2 regions of the Bacillus sp. MN7755 genome follow, and region 1 is predicted to be linked to the other one. Evidence: a T-box and tRNA genes for the amino acid it is inferred to sense, from the RefSeq annotation. Region 1 holds a T-box; the other holds one or more tRNA genes.
The links. The T-box of region 1 lies ahead of ileS2 (isoleucine--tRNA ligase). A T-box ahead of a tRNA ligase gene usually reads a tRNA of that ligase, here a tRNA-Ile.
Positions count from the first base shown of each region.

Region 2: it has a tRNA-Ile gene. The T-box ahead of ileS2 (isoleucine--tRNA ligase) is inferred to sense a tRNA for this amino acid. The anticodon was not compared.

Region 1 is NZ_BTRL01000012.1:238,891-247,221, forward strand. Features, by position in the region: gene uraA (uracil permease) at 1-284, opposite strand, end outside; gene pyrR (bifunctional pyrimidine operon transcriptional regulator/uracil phosphoribosyltransferase) at 431-973, opposite strand; gene ACYVEC_RS13295 (RluA family pseudouridine synthase) at 1,178-2,086, opposite strand; gene lspA (lipoprotein signal peptidase LspA) at 2,091-2,549, opposite strand; gene ACYVEC_RS13305 (TraR/DksA C4-type zinc finger protein) at 2,674-3,003, opposite strand; gene ileS2 (isoleucine--tRNA ligase) at 3,158-5,923, opposite strand; T-box leader at 5,995-6,219, opposite strand; gene divIVA (septum site-determining protein DivIVA) at 6,271-6,777, opposite strand; gene ACYVEC_RS13320 (YlmH family RNA-binding protein) at 6,867-7,634, opposite strand; gene ACYVEC_RS13325 (YggT family protein) at 7,650-7,913, opposite strand; gene ACYVEC_RS13330 (cell division protein SepF) at 7,920-8,331, opposite strand, start outside.
Region 2 is NZ_BTRL01000026.1:134,203-142,533, reverse strand. Features, by position in the region: gene ACYVEC_RS26115 (peptidoglycan D,D-transpeptidase FtsI family protein) at 1-174, opposite strand, end outside; gene ACYVEC_RS26110 (MFS transporter) at 284-1,561, opposite strand; gene sodA (superoxide dismutase [Mn]) at 1,678-2,289, opposite strand; tRNA gene ACYVEC_RS26100 (tRNA-Ile) at 2,511-2,584, opposite strand; gene ACYVEC_RS26095 (DUF1189 domain-containing protein) at 2,826-3,584, shown strand; gene ACYVEC_RS26090 (hypothetical protein) at 3,656-4,021, shown strand; gene ispG (flavodoxin-dependent (E)-4-hydroxy-3-methylbut-2-enyl-diphosphate synthase) at 4,186-5,289, shown strand; gene ACYVEC_RS26080 (Fur family transcriptional regulator) at 5,369-5,782, opposite strand; gene ACYVEC_RS26075 (metal ABC transporter permease) at 5,796-6,629, opposite strand; gene ACYVEC_RS26070 (metal ABC transporter ATP-binding protein) at 6,629-7,399, opposite strand; gene ACYVEC_RS26065 (YitT family protein) at 7,580-8,331, opposite strand, start outside.

The DNA.
Region 1 (8,331 bases):
CCGAGCATTGCTGCTCCAGGTCCCCCTGCTGTTTTCGCTGTAATAATCGGTGCGATAAAGGCGAATGATGATCCTAGGTAGGCCGGTACTTGACCTTTCGTTATAAGAAGAAACGCTAACGTTCCTAATCCACTTGATATTAATGCTACTGACGGATTCAATCCTGTTAAAAACGGAACAAGCACTGTTGATCCAAACATCGCGAACAAATGTTGTATACTTAAAAATAACCATTTTCCCGGTTTCGGTACTTCATTAACATCTAACACTGGCTTTTGTTCCATTGTTACATCCTCCTTCAGTTTAATTCTTTGCAATAAAAAAACTCTTTGTGCCTGTGCACAAAGAGTCCTACACTTTCGTATGCCAAATTTGACATATGAAAGCCAAGACCCTTTGGCAGCCTCACAGGACTACATTTAAAAGGGCTTTACTTATCGTATATGCTTACTCGATCTTGTTGATCTGTCTCTTGCAAATCAACTTCGATACGCTCTTCACTTGATGTTGGAATGTTCTTTCCTACATAATCAGCGCGAATTGGTAGTTCACGATGACCTCTATCAACAAGAACTGCTAGTTGGATTTGTGATGGTCTACCTAAATCCATAAGAGCATCCATTGCTGCTCGAACTGTTCTGCCTGTATATAATACATCATCCACAAGGATAACTTTTTTCTTCGTAATATCTACAGGGATATCAGAACCTTTTACAAGTGGTTCTTCATTTTTCGATTGTAGCGTTAGATCATCACGGTATAACGTAATATCTAACTCTCCAACTTCCATTTCTTTTCCTTCAATTTGACCAATTCGTTCTGCCAAACGTTGTGCAATAAAAATTCCACGAGTTTTAATTCCGACAAGAACACAATTATCGACACCTTTATTTCGTTCCACGATTTCATGACTAATTCGTGTTAAAGCGCGGCGAATCATTTGGTCATCTAAAACGACAGCTTTCTCTTGCATGCTCTACACCTCCAAGCTTTTTTTCTTGCGTGAGAGTAATGGTATAAAAAAAGTCCTCTCAGCGTGTGCGAGAGGACTTTTGAAAAAAGGGTACAGCATACCCTAAGTATTTCAAACCGTTACCTTCTCAACCTCACGGGGCTGTGTTAAAGGATCATTATTTAACTGTTGTCAGTATCTCAGTTTTCTTATGATTTGTCAATACTATTTCCGTAAAATATTTAATGCATCTTCAAACACTTCTGGAATCGGTGCCTCAAACTGAATATATTCACCAGTACGAGGGTGGTCAAATCCTAAAATACCTGCATGAAGTGCTTGTCCATTCATGTCTAATGTTTTCTTTGGTCCATACTTTGGATCTCCTGCAAGTGGATAGCCAATATATTTCATATGAACACGAATTTGGTGCGTGCGTCCTGTTTCTAAGCGACATTCTACAAGTGTAAAATCTTTGAAACGCTCTAACACTTGGAAGTGAGTAACAGCGTTCTTACCGTTTTCATCAACTGTCATACTTTGACGCTCTTTCTTATCGCGACCAATCGGAGCATCAATCGTTCCCTTATCATGCGGGATAACACCGTGTACAATCGCTTTGTAACGTCTTGTTACTGTTTTTGCTACAAGTTGATTTACAAGTGATTCGTGTGCCATATCATTTTTAGCAACCATTAATAGGCCAGATGTATCCTTATCAATACGATGCACGATACCAGGACGCATTACACCGTTAATGCCTGATAAATCTGTACAATGATGCATAAGACCATTTACAAGTGTACCACTTGTATGACCTGGTGCTGGATGTACAACCATACCACGTGGCTTATTTACAACAAGCACATCTGCATCTTCATAATAAATTTCTAAGTTCATATCTTCTGCTTGAATATCTAACGCTTCTGGCTCAGGAATCGTTACTGTAATTTCATCATTTTCTTTAACTTTATAATTTACTTTTACCGATTTCCCATTAACTGTTACAACATCATCTTTAATCCATTGCTGTACTTGTGAACGTGACCATTCACTGTTTATTTCTGCAACGAATTTATCAATTCGCTCATTTTTTTGCTCTTCTGCAACTGTTACTTGTACTACTTCACTCATTCAATTACTCCTTCGCTTTCTTGCCTTCTAATAATGTTTGAATAATAATTAATACAACACCAATACATAATGCTGAATCAGCTATATTAAATACTGGATAGTTGTACGAGAAAATATACACGTGAATGAAATCCACTACTTCTTGTCTAAATACACGATCAATAAAGTTACCAATTGCTCCGCCTAATATTAGACCTAATGAAATTCCTAGAAGCTTGTCTGTTTTCGCATATTTTTTCATATAAAATACGATAAATACTACAAAAATGACTGTAATAATGTAGAAGAACCACATTTTATTTTCTAAAATCCCCCAGGCAGCTCCTCTATTTCGATGTGATGTTATGTATAATACATTATCGATAATCGGAATGCTCGTACCCAATTCCATGTTTTTTACAATTAGCCATTTCGATATTTGATCGATGGCAATGACGAATAACGCTATTACATAATATATCATTTTCATTTCCCCCACAAAGACAGTGTACCTCAAAATTTTAGCATAGCTGCAACCTTTTCACAATGAACCTTTATAGAAGAATAAAATAAATTAAAAAAAGGTAATATAATATCGTTGTGCACATTCATACATTTACTTTTTCATAGAAAAATTCATGGATAGTACGGGCAGTCGGCATCGTTTTCATTTGTTTTACCGAAATTACTCTCCCTGTTTCTTCACAAATACCATACATATCTATTTCCATTTTAAATAATGCACGTTCTACATCTTTTAAATCCTCTTTTATATCATGTAATAGCAGTTTTTTCTTTATCTCTTCCTTAATTTCATATCCAAGCTCTTCGCTAAACTCTGTATCATATTTGTGCATGACCTCTTTAGCTAGTCTCTCTTGCAATTCTTTTCTCATCAATTGCAATTCTTCTTTTATTTCCATATACATTTCATTCACGTGTACATTCCTCCCAGCTGCAATGTACGATTAGTGTGTCCGAAATTTATATGCTTACCTCTCACACATTTTTCCTTCATAGGAAAGAGAGTGAAAGTTATTTCGATATACCATCAACATAAAAATGACTGCACTTTACGTGCAGTCATTTTTATTATTTTACATAATTTTCTTTAACAACTGTTGCACAACGCTCACATAATGTTTCATGTTCAGCATCTTTACCAATTGTTTCTGAAACTACCCAACAACGTTCACATGTTTCACCAGTTGCTTGAGCAACAACAACCGCTGTATGTTCATACTTAGGCGCATCTGCTGGCGCTTCTTCCATCAGACCACCAAGCTTATACTCAGAAACGATGAATAATTGCTTTAAGTCTTCGCTAATAGACTCTAGCATAGCTTTCATTTCTGCAGTTGGATATAACGTAATGCTTGCATTTAATGACTTACCGATTACTTTTTCATTACGTGCTACTTCTAACGCTTTTAATACGTCATCACGTAATGTCATGAATGCATCCCATTTTGTTTTCAATGCTTCCGCACCATCTAATTGTACAGCTTCTGGCATATCAGTTAATTGTACGCTTTCTTCTGTTACACCTGGAACATATGGCCATACTTCGTCAGCTGTATGCGGTAAGATTGGTGTTACAAGTTTTGTCAATGCAACAAGAACATCATATAATACCGTTTGAATTGCACGACGATCTTCATGGTTTGCACCTTCAATGTATAAAATGTCTTTTGCAAAGTCTAAGTAGAATGAACTTAAATCAATTGTACAGAAGTTATGAATTGCATGATATACAGCAGCGAAGTCGTATGTTTCATATGCTTCTTTTACTTTTGTAATTAAGTCATTTAATTTCACTAACATGTAACGATCTACTTCACGAAGTTCAGCTACCGCTACTGTATTTTCACTTGGCTTAAAGTCATCTAAGTTTCCTAATAAGAAACGGAATGTGTTACGGATCTTACGATACACTTCTGCTACTTGTTTTAAAATATCATCTGAAATACGTACATCAGATTGATAGTCAACAGAAGATACCCATAAGCGTAAAATGTCCCCGCCTAATTGATCCATAATTTTCTTCGGTACGACAATGTTTCCAATCGACTTACTCATTTTACGTCCTTCACCATCTAATACGAAACCATGGCTTAGTACGCCTTTATATGGAGCTTTACCTGTTACAGCAACTGCTGTTGATAATGAAGAGTTAAACCAACCACGATATTGGTCAGATCCTTCTAAATATAAATCAGCTGGACGTTGTAAGTCTTCGCGCTCTTCTAATACCGCTTGGTGAGAAGAACCTGAGTCGAACCATACATCCATGATGTCTGTTTCTTTACGGAATTCACCATTTGGGCTACCTGGATGTGTAAATCCTTCTGGTAATAGATCTTTCGCTTCACGCTCGAACCATACGTTAGAACCGTGTTCACGGAATAAATCTGCTACATGGTTAATTGTTTCATCTGTAATAATTGGATCACCATTCTCAGCATAGAATACAGGAATTGGCACACCCCATGCACGCTGACGAGAAATACACCAGTCACCACGGTCACGAACCATGTTATGAAGACGAGTTTCGCCCCATGCTGGTACCCATTTTGTTTCCGCAACAGCTTCTAATAACTCTTTACGGAATGCTTCAATAGATGCAAACCACTGAGCTGTCGCACGGAAAATAATTGGTTTTTTCGTTCTCCAATCATGTGGGTATGAATGCGTAATGAATGTTAGTTTCAGTAACGCGCCTACTTCTTCTAATTTTTCTGTAATTGGCTTGTTAGCTTTATCATAGAATAGGCCTTCAAATCCAGGTGCTTCCTCTGTTAATACACCTTTATCATCAACTGGGCAAAGTACTTCTAATCCATATTTTTTACCAACAACGAAGTCATCTTCCCCGTGTCCTGGTGCTGTATGAACACACCCTGTACCTGCATCTGTTGTTACGTGATCTCCTAGCATAACTAATGAATCACGATCGTAGAATGGATGTTTTGCAACTGTATACTCAAGTTCGCTACCTTTTACAGTTTTCACAACTTCAGCATTTTCCCACTCTAATGTTTTTGCAACTGGCTCAAATAGTTCAGAAGCAATAATATACTTTTCATCATTTACTTTTACAATGCTGTATTCAAGTTCTGGGTGAACAGAAATACCTAAGTTTGCAGGTAACGTCCAAGGTGTTGTTGTCCAGATAATGAATTTCTCATCACCTTCTAATACGTTCTTTCCATCTTTAACAGGGAATGCTACGTAAATAGATGCTGATTTTTTATCTTGGTATTCAATTTCAGCTTCTGCTAAAGCTGATTCACTCGTTGGAGACCAGTAAACTGGTTTTTGCCCTTTATAGATATAACCTTTTTTCGCCATATCACCAAACACTTTAATTTGTTGTGCTTCATAAGCTGGCTCTAAAGTAATATATGGGTTATCCCAATCAGCATGTACACCTAAACGCTTAAATTGTTCACGTTGACGTTCTACTTGTTCATATGCATACTCTGCACATAACTTACGGAACTCAGCAACTGTCATTTCTTTACGCTTTACACCTTTATTTGTTAAAGCTTGCTCAATTGGTAAACCGTGCGTATCCCAACCTGGAACATATGGTGCACAGTAACCAGTCATTGATTTATAACGAACAATAAAGTCTTTTAATACTTTATTTAATGCATGTCCCATATGAATGTCACCATTTGCATATGGAGGTCCATCATGCAGTACGAATAAAGGACGACCTTTTGTATGTTCTTGTACCTTTTCATAAATATTCATTTCAGCCCACTGTTCTTGCATTGCAGGCTCACGTTTTGGTAAATTCCCACGCATTGGGAACTCTGTTTTTGGCATTAGTAATGTATTTTTGTACTCCATGCTCAATTCCTCCTTACATGTATAAAAGAAAGACTTAAAAAACGGAATAAAAAAGAGACTTTCTCATCCCAAAAAGGGACGAGAAAGTCTCCCGCGGTACCACCCTAGTAGATCCTATACGTATGTATACAATCCTCTTTATATTCTTAACGCGAATATACGCCTACGCTTACTCTATTTGTTCAGCGCGGAACTCCAGGGTGATATTCCCATTATCTCCTTATCCTGAGCTTACACCATCCTCAGTTCGCTATATAAGGTATGAAAAAGGTACTTATCCCTATCTTCGTTTTTCTTAATCAATATGTTGTTTAAAATTATATGTAATAATGAGAAAAACGTCAAGCTTACACTGTTTCTTCTTTTTTCAACAGCTCATCTACTTCGTCTTCTAACTCAATTAATTTATCCCAATCATCGTTGTTTAACATTTCAAGCTGTGTTTCTAATAACATACGGAAACGAGTGCGGAATACTTTCGCTTGTTTCTTCAGCTCTTCAATATCAAAAGCAACCTTTCTTGATTTTACTAATGCTTCGTTAATAATACGGTCTGCATTCTTTTCCGCTTCACGTACGATTAATTTTGCTTCTTTTTGCGCATTACGTTTTACTTCTTCCGCCGCTTCTTGTGCAACAACGATAGATTTGTTTAACGTATCTTCAATATTAGAAAAATGATCTAACTTTCCTTCTAATTGCGCAACTTTTTCTTCTAAAGCTTTCTTCTCACGAATGACTAATTCATAATCTTTGATAATTTGATCAAGAAACTCATTTACTTGATCCTCATCATAGCCACGGAATCCGCGACCAAATTCTTTGTTATGAATATCTAATGGTGTTAACGGCACAACGCCACCTCCAAGTAGTTATCTAAATTTCCTCTTTCAATTATATCTTTTCTTCGACAAAATAGGAGAATTTCCTTCTAAAAAACCAATCATTTTAGTATACCATACAAAATTCTCCATTTGTCGCGCTTTGTTCTACCTTCTACAGAAAACAATTTACTTCGTCCATATCCTCTCACTGAAAAAACATCTCCTGGATAACATTCATAAGAGGTTTGCTCCACTGTTTTCCAATTCACTTTTACTAGTCCATTTTTTATGAAAGGTTGTACTTTCTGTCTGGATATATGTAACATTTCAGCTAACATAACATCTAAACGAAGTGAAGAAACCGTTCCAGATTTCTCTCCCCACGTTTCTTGCATCTGTAGAATTTTTTCTCCTTGCACTGATGATAAGGAGACTTTCACTTTCCCTATCGATTGTAAGTTCATCTCAATATAAGATACAACTTCTTTCGCGACTACAATTTGGGCACGATTTTCTTGAAGCAAAATATCTCCACATTTTTCTCTCGTTAAACCAAGAGACATAAATGTACCTAATATTTGCCTATGTTCTAGCGTATAAAACTTGGAAGGATAGTCAATTTCTAATACCTCTACTTGAAATTCCTCTTCATTTACTACTAGATAGTCCGGATAAATGAGTGCTCTTTTACGCTCTGCATGAGGCGTTGCACCATCAAACTGTACAGCAACATCCCCTTGTCCTATTACCATATTGACAATTTGTTGTTGTCTTGGATCAAGGAAATCTGTTAGTTTCACTTGATGGTACTCCGCTGCTCGCTTCCACTCTAACACCTTATCCACAAAGACCTCTTCATTGGGTCTGAAATGTTCATAGATGCTCATGTATTTAACCTCTTACTATAAGAAATAGCGGAATATACTTACTAAACCATTCGTAGCAAGCTTTAACGCAAAAATCGCAACGAGTGGAGAGATATCAATCATACCAAGCGGCGGAATAAATCTGCGAAATGGTTCTAAATACGGTTCACAAATACGCGCAAGAAAATCTCCGAAAGTTGATTCCTTTGCACCCGGGAACCATGATAGGAGAATGTAAATAATAAGTGCCCACGAGTAAATCTCGATAGCAGTAATTAAAACGTTTAAAACTGTTACCATGGCGTATTACCACCTCTTTATATTTGTGTCTTCTTCTTCACCGAATAACTCTGAAATTGCACCAACAATATCTACATTTTCAGGCGTACACATAAATGTTTTCGGTCCTATTTTTTGAATGTCCCCGCCTATAGCGTATACAGTACCACTTAAAAAGTCAACGATACGTACAGCTTGATCAGTAGACATTCGTTGTAAATTAATCACAACAGCTCGTCTACCTTTTAAATGGTCCGCAATCCCTTGCGCTTCCGAATATGTGCGTGGTTCTAATAAAACAACTTTTGAAGATTGCTTTGCTGTTTCAATGCTCACAACATTTTGTTTCGGTTGCGCTTTTGGAAACGTAACATCTTGTTGTTCTGGCGGATCTTGCTGCTTCTTCATGTCTGTTTGCTCCTTTTCATAACTATATTGA
Region 2 (8,331 bases), on a different contig from region 1:
CGTCGAGTTCTCTTTCCTCTCCACTTCATTCTTGTATTCTTCACCGCGAACAATTTGTACATATCCAAGCCTTACAATAACCGCGGAGAACATTAAAAACACGCAGAAAAACAGCACGTTTAACCGAAAAGGAACGTGAGTCTTTTTCTTTTGTTGTTTCTGCTTCTTGCTCATACAAACCCCCTCTACCAACAGCTATGTAATGTGAAAGGGACACCCTCGTACAGGTGTCCTCACTGCTGTCTTACATCTTTTTCTATTCTAGCATAAAACAAACCAGAAGTTAACCTTCTGGTTCAGTTTGGTTCTGCGTGGTTCCTTGCGCTACAACACTTGTTTTCCCCGCATTTCCCTCATCATATTTGACATTTTTAACTGCAAAATAAATAAGAAAATGTCCAGCACCTAAAATACATAGTAAAAAAGGTAAACTCTTTTCAGGCGGAAAGAATAATACAGCACATAAAAAACTTAATACTGAACAAATTCTTCCAGCATTTAACCATAATTCTCGGACAACTACATACTCTACACGCCACTCTCTCGCATTTTTCGCTCTACCAATTACATCATATGTCATCGATCCATACGGAACGAGTAAAATAGGGTATGCAATCGCAATGCATGCTGCATAAATAAGTAATTTTGTGTATGTAACATTAAATATAACTAAAAATACAACCGCATATAAAATAATGCCTCCAAGTAAAATTGCTTTTTTTCGCCACTCTTTCTTTAACATACGAGCGACTAAGTAATAACATACAAATGATACAGCAGAATTTACTAAGCTATATTTTCCTAATGCGAGCTCACTATCGGTCGCTAAGTACACGTATACTGAAATAACAAAAATAAATGTTCCCTCTCTCAATCCTTGGAAAAAATGAGCACGTGTAATTCTTCCCCAATTTTTATCAATTCGTCGCTCTTTCAAAACTTGCGTGATCTCATAGCTACCTTCACATTCTCTCTTAGATAAAAAAAAGCTTAAAACAACAGCGATTGCAAATAGCACTAATGAAAGAAAGAATATGACCGTATAGCCACTCCATTTTTCCATACGCGAAATTGTGTATCCAGCTGCTATCGGTCCAATCATGCCAGAGAAGGATGTAAGAAGTCCAAGAAACCCGTTAAAGAAATCTCTTGTTTCTGGTTCTGTAATCTCAAATGTTAATAAGTTAAACGCGAGCCAGTAAAAACCATATCCAACTCCTAAAAGAGCCCCCATTAATAAAATATAGTGAGAAGCGCTTTTTCCGGCTACTAAAACAACGATAAAAAAAATCGCTAACGTTCCTACGCCTATTCTTAACAAGATTGAGCGATCAATACGCTTCGCTAATTTCCCACCTATAAGAAATGTGAGAGGCTGTAATACAACGCTGGCCAAATTATACAAGCCAAGATTCACATAATTTTGTGTTTGTTTCCATAAATAAATGTTAACAAACGTATTCGATAAAGAAATTGCGAGCGTGTATAAACCTCCAATAAGGAGCAATAACACTAAATCCCGATTCACTTCAACGTCACCAATTATATGTTTCCACTTCATACACAACTCTCCTTTACTTCATGTTCTAGTCTTCCAAAGACAAGCCCAATTATGTAAAAGGAAAGCATAGAAAAAAGCTAGGAGCACTCTCCTAGCTTTTTCTATCATTATTACAATTATTTTGCTTCTTGGTAACGTTTTTCAGCAGCGTTCCAATCTACAACGTTCCAGAATGCACCGATGTAGTCTGGACGACGGTTTTGGTAATTTAAGTAGTAAGCATGTTCCCAAACATCTAAACCGATAACTGGAGTTTTACCTTCAGTTAGAGGAGAATCTTGGTTTGGCGTGCTTGTTACTTCTAACTCACCATTATTTACTACTAACCAAGCCCAACCAGAACCGAAGCGAGTTGCGCCAGCTTTTGCGAATTCTTCTTTGAATGCATCGAAGCTACCGAATTTCGCTTCAATTGCAGTTGCAAGTTCACCTACTGGTTGTCCGCCGCCGTTTGGAGATAAGATTGTCCAGAAGAATGTGTGGTTAGCATGTCCACCACCATTGTTACGTACTGCTGTACGGATTGCTTCTGGTACTTCGTTTAAGTTTGCAACTAATTCTTCTACGCTTTTGTCAGCTAATTCTGCATGACCTTCTAAAGCAGCGTTTAAGTTTGTGATGTACGTGTTATGGTGTTTAGTATGATGGATGTTCATTGTTTCTTTGTCAAAGTGAGGCTCTAAAGCATCATACGCATAAGGTAAATTTGGTAATTCGTGTTTTGCCATTGTTATATTCCTCCCAGTTTATGTATTGCCACTTAAGTGACATACAACTTCATTCTACCCTAATTGCCATAGGGTGCAAACAAATAAATCACATTGTCTTGCTATCATTAAAGTAGCAAAATTCCCACTTCTTTTCAATTAAAATGCTCATATATTTCATAAAAAAAGCTCCCTTCTACAAGGAAGCTTCCTGCTGACATAATAAACATGTGAAATGGATATGGACCCTGTAGGACTCGAACCTACGACCGGACGGTTATGAGCCGTCTGCTCTAACCAGCTGAGCTAAGGGTCCACAATTATGTATGTAACAATACTTCAAATAAAGGAATTCCTATCGGATATATCCTTTAAGAAATGTAAGATAAATTTACCATATAGAAAAGAAAAGTGTCAATTGTATTTTTCTCATTTAAAAGAAGAAAATTAATAAAAGAAATTTAGTTATCTCCACTATATGTAAATATAATATATCTTGAGATTCCCTAGATTCCTACGTTACAATGATTTTATACATACATAAAGGAAGTGAATCTATGTCCATATTTACCCAATTAGCCAAAAGCGTATATTCGCCTAAAGATATGGCGCTATTCCGTTTTCAAAAAATCGGAAAAACCATTTTGTATATTATGCTACTTTGTCTAATCACTACTATCCCAAGAACATTCTTTTACGGTAGCTTTATCCAAGATAGTGTGACCATGGTAAATCAAGCAATTGAAAAAGATTTACCTGATTTTAAAATCGAAAATGGTGAACTAAAAGCTGATATTGAACAACCTATTCAAAAAGAAGAGGGAGATGCTCTTTTCGTATTTGATCCAAATACAACAGATATCGAAAAATATCAAAATAAAACTGGTTTATTTATTTTAAAAGATAAAGTAGTTTCTATAGGAAATGGTCAAACACAAACATACTCCTATAATGATTTATTAGGGACATCTCTTGAGAAAAAGGATTTGCAAGATTTCATTTCTGTATTCGATAGTATTTATCCAATTTTACTAGCCGTTATCGGCGTGTTAGTATACCTATTCCAATTGTTTATTACTTTCTTAGGAATTACTTTACTTGCGTTTATAGGTTCTGCTATGAGTGGTCAACGTAAATTATCTTATAAGCAAGTATGGACGTTAACTGCTTACAGCTACACAATTCCAACAATCTTCTTTATGATTATGGATTTATTCAAAATCGTTGTACCTGGTTCAACATTCATTTATATCGCAGTTGTTTTAATTGTTCTATACTTAACGATTAAAGAAGTTCCAAAACCGAAAGAAAAATAAGACCGAAAAAATGCCTAAATAGGCATTTTTTTTTTGGACAAGCATATATTCCTAGCAAAGGAGTGAAGAATATGAAGAGATTAGGTATATTCTTATTCGTGCTTGTTCTTGGTTATATATTTTATTACGATATAAAAATCGGCACTTTACCGATGTTAAGTTCATATAAAAAAACAAATGCAGCCCAAACGATAAAACAAGAAAATACAGATACAAAACAAAATAAAGAGAACAAAGCAGAAAAAGAAACAAATGTAACTTATAAAACAATTGAAGTCAAAACAGGTGAAACAGTTCTTTCTATAACCGAACAAATTAACAAGAAAAAAATCCCTTCTATTGAAAAGGTAATTGATGACTTTAAAGAACTAAACAAAAGTACATCTGCTACAAAAATACAAATTGGAAAGTCTTATAAATTCCCTTTATATCAATAAGCAATCACTTAATCCTTGTCAATTACATAAAGGCGCTGATACAATAGTAAAAGTGAAACCGAGCACTTCGGTTTCTGTAGCCCTGTATCACGTATACTATCATTGATATAAGGGACTAAATAAGAAACTTCTTTTATAAGGAGAGCGATCTATTCGTGAATGAAATGACTCATCGTACAAAAACACGTCCAGTTAAAGTCGGTAATTTAACAATTGGCGGTAATAATGAATTAATTATACAAAGTATGACAACAACAAAAACACATGATGTTGAAGCAACAGTTGCTGAAATTAAACGTTTAGAAGAAGCTGGCTGTCAAGTCGTGCGTGTTGCTGTTCCAGACGAACGCGCAGCAAATGCTATTGCTGATATTAAAAAACAAATCAACATTCCACTTGTTGCTGATATTCATTTTGATTATCGCCTTGCTTTAAAAGCAATTGAAGGCGGCATTGATAAAGTACGTATCAATCCAGGTAACATTGGTCGTCGCCATAAAGTAGAAGCTGTTGTAAATGCAGCAAAAGAACGCGGTATTCCAATCCGTATCGGTGTAAACGCAGGTTCATTAGAGCGTCACATTTTAGAAAAATACGGATACCCAACTGCAGATGGTATGGTTGAGAGCGCCTTACATCATATTAAAATTTTAGAGGACTTAGATTTCCACGATATTATCGTATCTATGAAAGCCTCTGATGTTAACTTAGCAATTGAAGCATACGAAAAAGCTGCACGTGCTTTTGATTATCCATTACATTTAGGTATTACAGAATCTGGAACTTTATTTGCTGGAACTGTAAAAAGTGCCGCTGGTCTTGGAGCAATCTTAAATAAGGGTATCGGAAATACATTACGTATTTCATTAAGTGCTGACCCAGTTGAAGAAGTAAAAGTTGCGCGTGAACTATTAAAGTCATTCGGCCTTGCATCTAATGCAGCAACACTTATTTCTTGTCCAACTTGTGGTCGTATTGAAATTGATTTAATTAGCATTGCCAACGAGGTGGAAGAATACATCTCTACACTGCAAGTACCAATTAAAGTTGCAGTACTTGGCTGCGCTGTAAATGGTCCTGGTGAAGCTCGTGAAGCTGATATCGGTATTGCTGGTGCACGCGGAGAAGGTCTATTATTCCGCAAAGGGCAAGTTGTTCGTAAAGTACCAGAAGAAATAATGGTAGAAGAACTGAAAAAAGAAATCGACGTAATTGCTGCTGAAATGGCTGCTGAACGAGAAAAAGAAAAAGAAGCACAAGAACAATAAAAAGAAGGTTGCTCACAATATTGGTGAGCAACCTTTTTTCTACGTAAAAAAGCTCGTCAGTTATATAACTGACGAGCTTTTACTTTGCACATTTTGGACAACGGCCGTATATTTCAAACTTATGACCTGTTACTTCATAACCGTTAAAATCTTTATTCATAAAATCCATCGGGCAGGAAGTGATTTCTTTCGTTCCCCCGCAATCTAAACAAATAAAATGATGATGATGTTCCATAATAGAGCATGTAAAACGAAAATGTTTCTCACCATTTAATTCTGTTTGTTCTAAAACACCAATTTCAGCAAACACCGTTAAGTTACGATAAATTGTATCAAAGCTAAGACCCGGATAATCATCCTTCATATGCTCTAAAACGTCTTTCGCCGTTAAATAACGATTGTGAGCTGCAAATAACCTGAGCATTTCTTCCCTTTTTCCAGTATGTTTGTATCCTTTATCTTTCATTAGGCGTAAAGCTTCTGTTAGATTCATATCTATCCCTACTTTATGCAGTTTTTTTCTTCTTCCATAAAATCGCACCAATTAAAATAAGAACTGCTATCATAACAATTGTACCACCTGGTGCTAGATCAAGTTGATACGAAGCAAACATTCCACCAATTACTGCAATTTCACCAAATAAAATGGAAAAGAAAATTGTTTGTTTAAATCCATTAGCAATACGAATACTCGCTGCAACTGGTAACGTCATTAATGATGATACGAGAAGAACCCCTACTACACGCATTGATACTGCAATAACAAGCGCAACCAATATAATGAAAATAAAGTGAATCCACTTTGCACTCAAACCGGTTGATACAGCGTATTCCTCATCAAACGATAGTAAAAATAACTCTTTGTATAATAGAGTAATCGTTACAATAACAACAATTGCTACAATGCCGATGATTATTAAATCCGTACTTGTTACAGCACTTACACTACCAAATAAATAACTAAATAAATCTGTGTTAAATCCATTTGCAAGTGAAATAAAAATAACACCAATCCCCATTCCTGCTGAAAGAATAATCGGAATTGCTAATTCTTGATAATGTTTATATACAGTACGTAATTTTTCAATAAGTAACGCCCCACCAATAGAAAAAATCATCCCCATATATAACGGATTTAAAAATCCCCCTGTGAAAATTGTTTTTTCTAGTAGTAAACTTGCAGCAATACCCGATAATGTCACGTGACTTAATGCATCTGCAATAAGTGACATACGGCGAATGACAACAAATACACCGATAAGCGGTGCAACAAGTCCTATTAAAATCCCTGCATATAAAGAGTTACGTAAAAAGTCATATTGTAAAAAATCTTGTATCATTATATCCTCCCGTGATGCTCATGCTCGTGTTCTAAACGATGAACATGATGTCCATATAAAACGGACATTTCTGCATCTTCTAACTCTCGGAACTTTTCTACATTTCCATGGAAATGTAGATGTTGGTTTAAGCATGCAACATGCGTTACTTTCTCGGTAACAGCTCCCATATCATGCGTAACGAGAATTAATGTGATTCCTAACCTTTTGTTTAAATCCTCTAATATCTCATAAAAACTTTCTACATTCTTCACATCGATACCAACAGTAGGCTCGTCCAAAATAAGTAATTCAGGATTACTAACGAGCGCACGAGCAATAAATACACGCTGTTGTTGTCCACCAGAAAGTTCTCCGATATTACGCCCCTGAAACTCACTCATCCCTACATCAGCAATCGCTTTTTCTACCTTTTCCTTATCGCTTTTCGTGAAAAAGCGAAACAGCCCTTTTTTGGAAACGAGTCCCATTGACACAACTTCAAAAACAGTTGCCGGAAAACCAGAATTAAAGCTATTTGCCTTTTGGGATACATAACCAACTTTGTTCCATTCTTTAAACTTCTTACTATCAACACCAAACAAACGAATACTTCCCTGTTTCGGCTTTAAAACGCCTAATAAACATTTTAACAAGGTTGATTTCCCAGAACCATTTGGCCCAACTAAACCTAAAAAAGCTCCCTTCGGAACTTGCAAATTAATATCTTCTAACACATTTCGATCTTCATATCGAAATGACAATCCTTCTATTTCTAATACATTATTCATAGCATCTCACCTATTTTAATTCAGAATGATTCCGATTTATATCTATTTGAATTATAGTACAGCTTATTATAGTTGTAAACCAATCTGCATAAAATATATCTATTTTTTCAAGAAACCTTACTATTATAACAAAAAGCAGAGAAAAATTCTCTGCTTTCGAAAAATATTACAATTAATCTTTTAGTGAATAGCCGATTTAAACTTACCACCATTTGTCTCTTGTGTACTCATAATCGTAACAAATGCATTCGCATCAATTTCATACACAATCGATTTTAACTTTGTCACTTCCAGACGCGTTACAACGGCATATATAACTTCTTTTTCTTTATCCGTGTAACCACCTTTCGCTACAAGCTTTGTAGTTCCACGGCCAAGACGATGTAAAATCGCATTTGATACTTCCTCATATTGATCTGATACAATTAAAACTGCTTTCGTTTCATCTAAACCTTGAATGACTGTATCAATTGTTTTGAATGCGATATAGTACGTCATAACAGAATACATAGCTTGTTCAACACCAAATACAAATGCTGCCCACGCAAAAATGAATAAGTTCACAAACATTACAAATTCGCCAACGGAGAAAGGTAATTTCTTCGTTAATAAAATACCCATAATTTCTGTTCCGTCCATTGATCCACCGTGACGAATAACGAGCCCTACACCAAGACCTAAAATAAGACCACCAAACACTGTCGCTAAAATTGGCTCTGTTGTAAATGGCGGAACAGCATGTAAAGTTGATTCAATAAACGCTAAAGCTACAATACCGAACGCCGAAGATAGCATGAACGTTTTTCCGATTTGCTTATAACCTGAATACATAAAGGGGATATTGAGAATAACGACTAAAGTAGAAAAACTTAACCACCAAATATTAGGAGTAAGATAATCTAATATAAGAGAAATACCAATAATTCCACCAT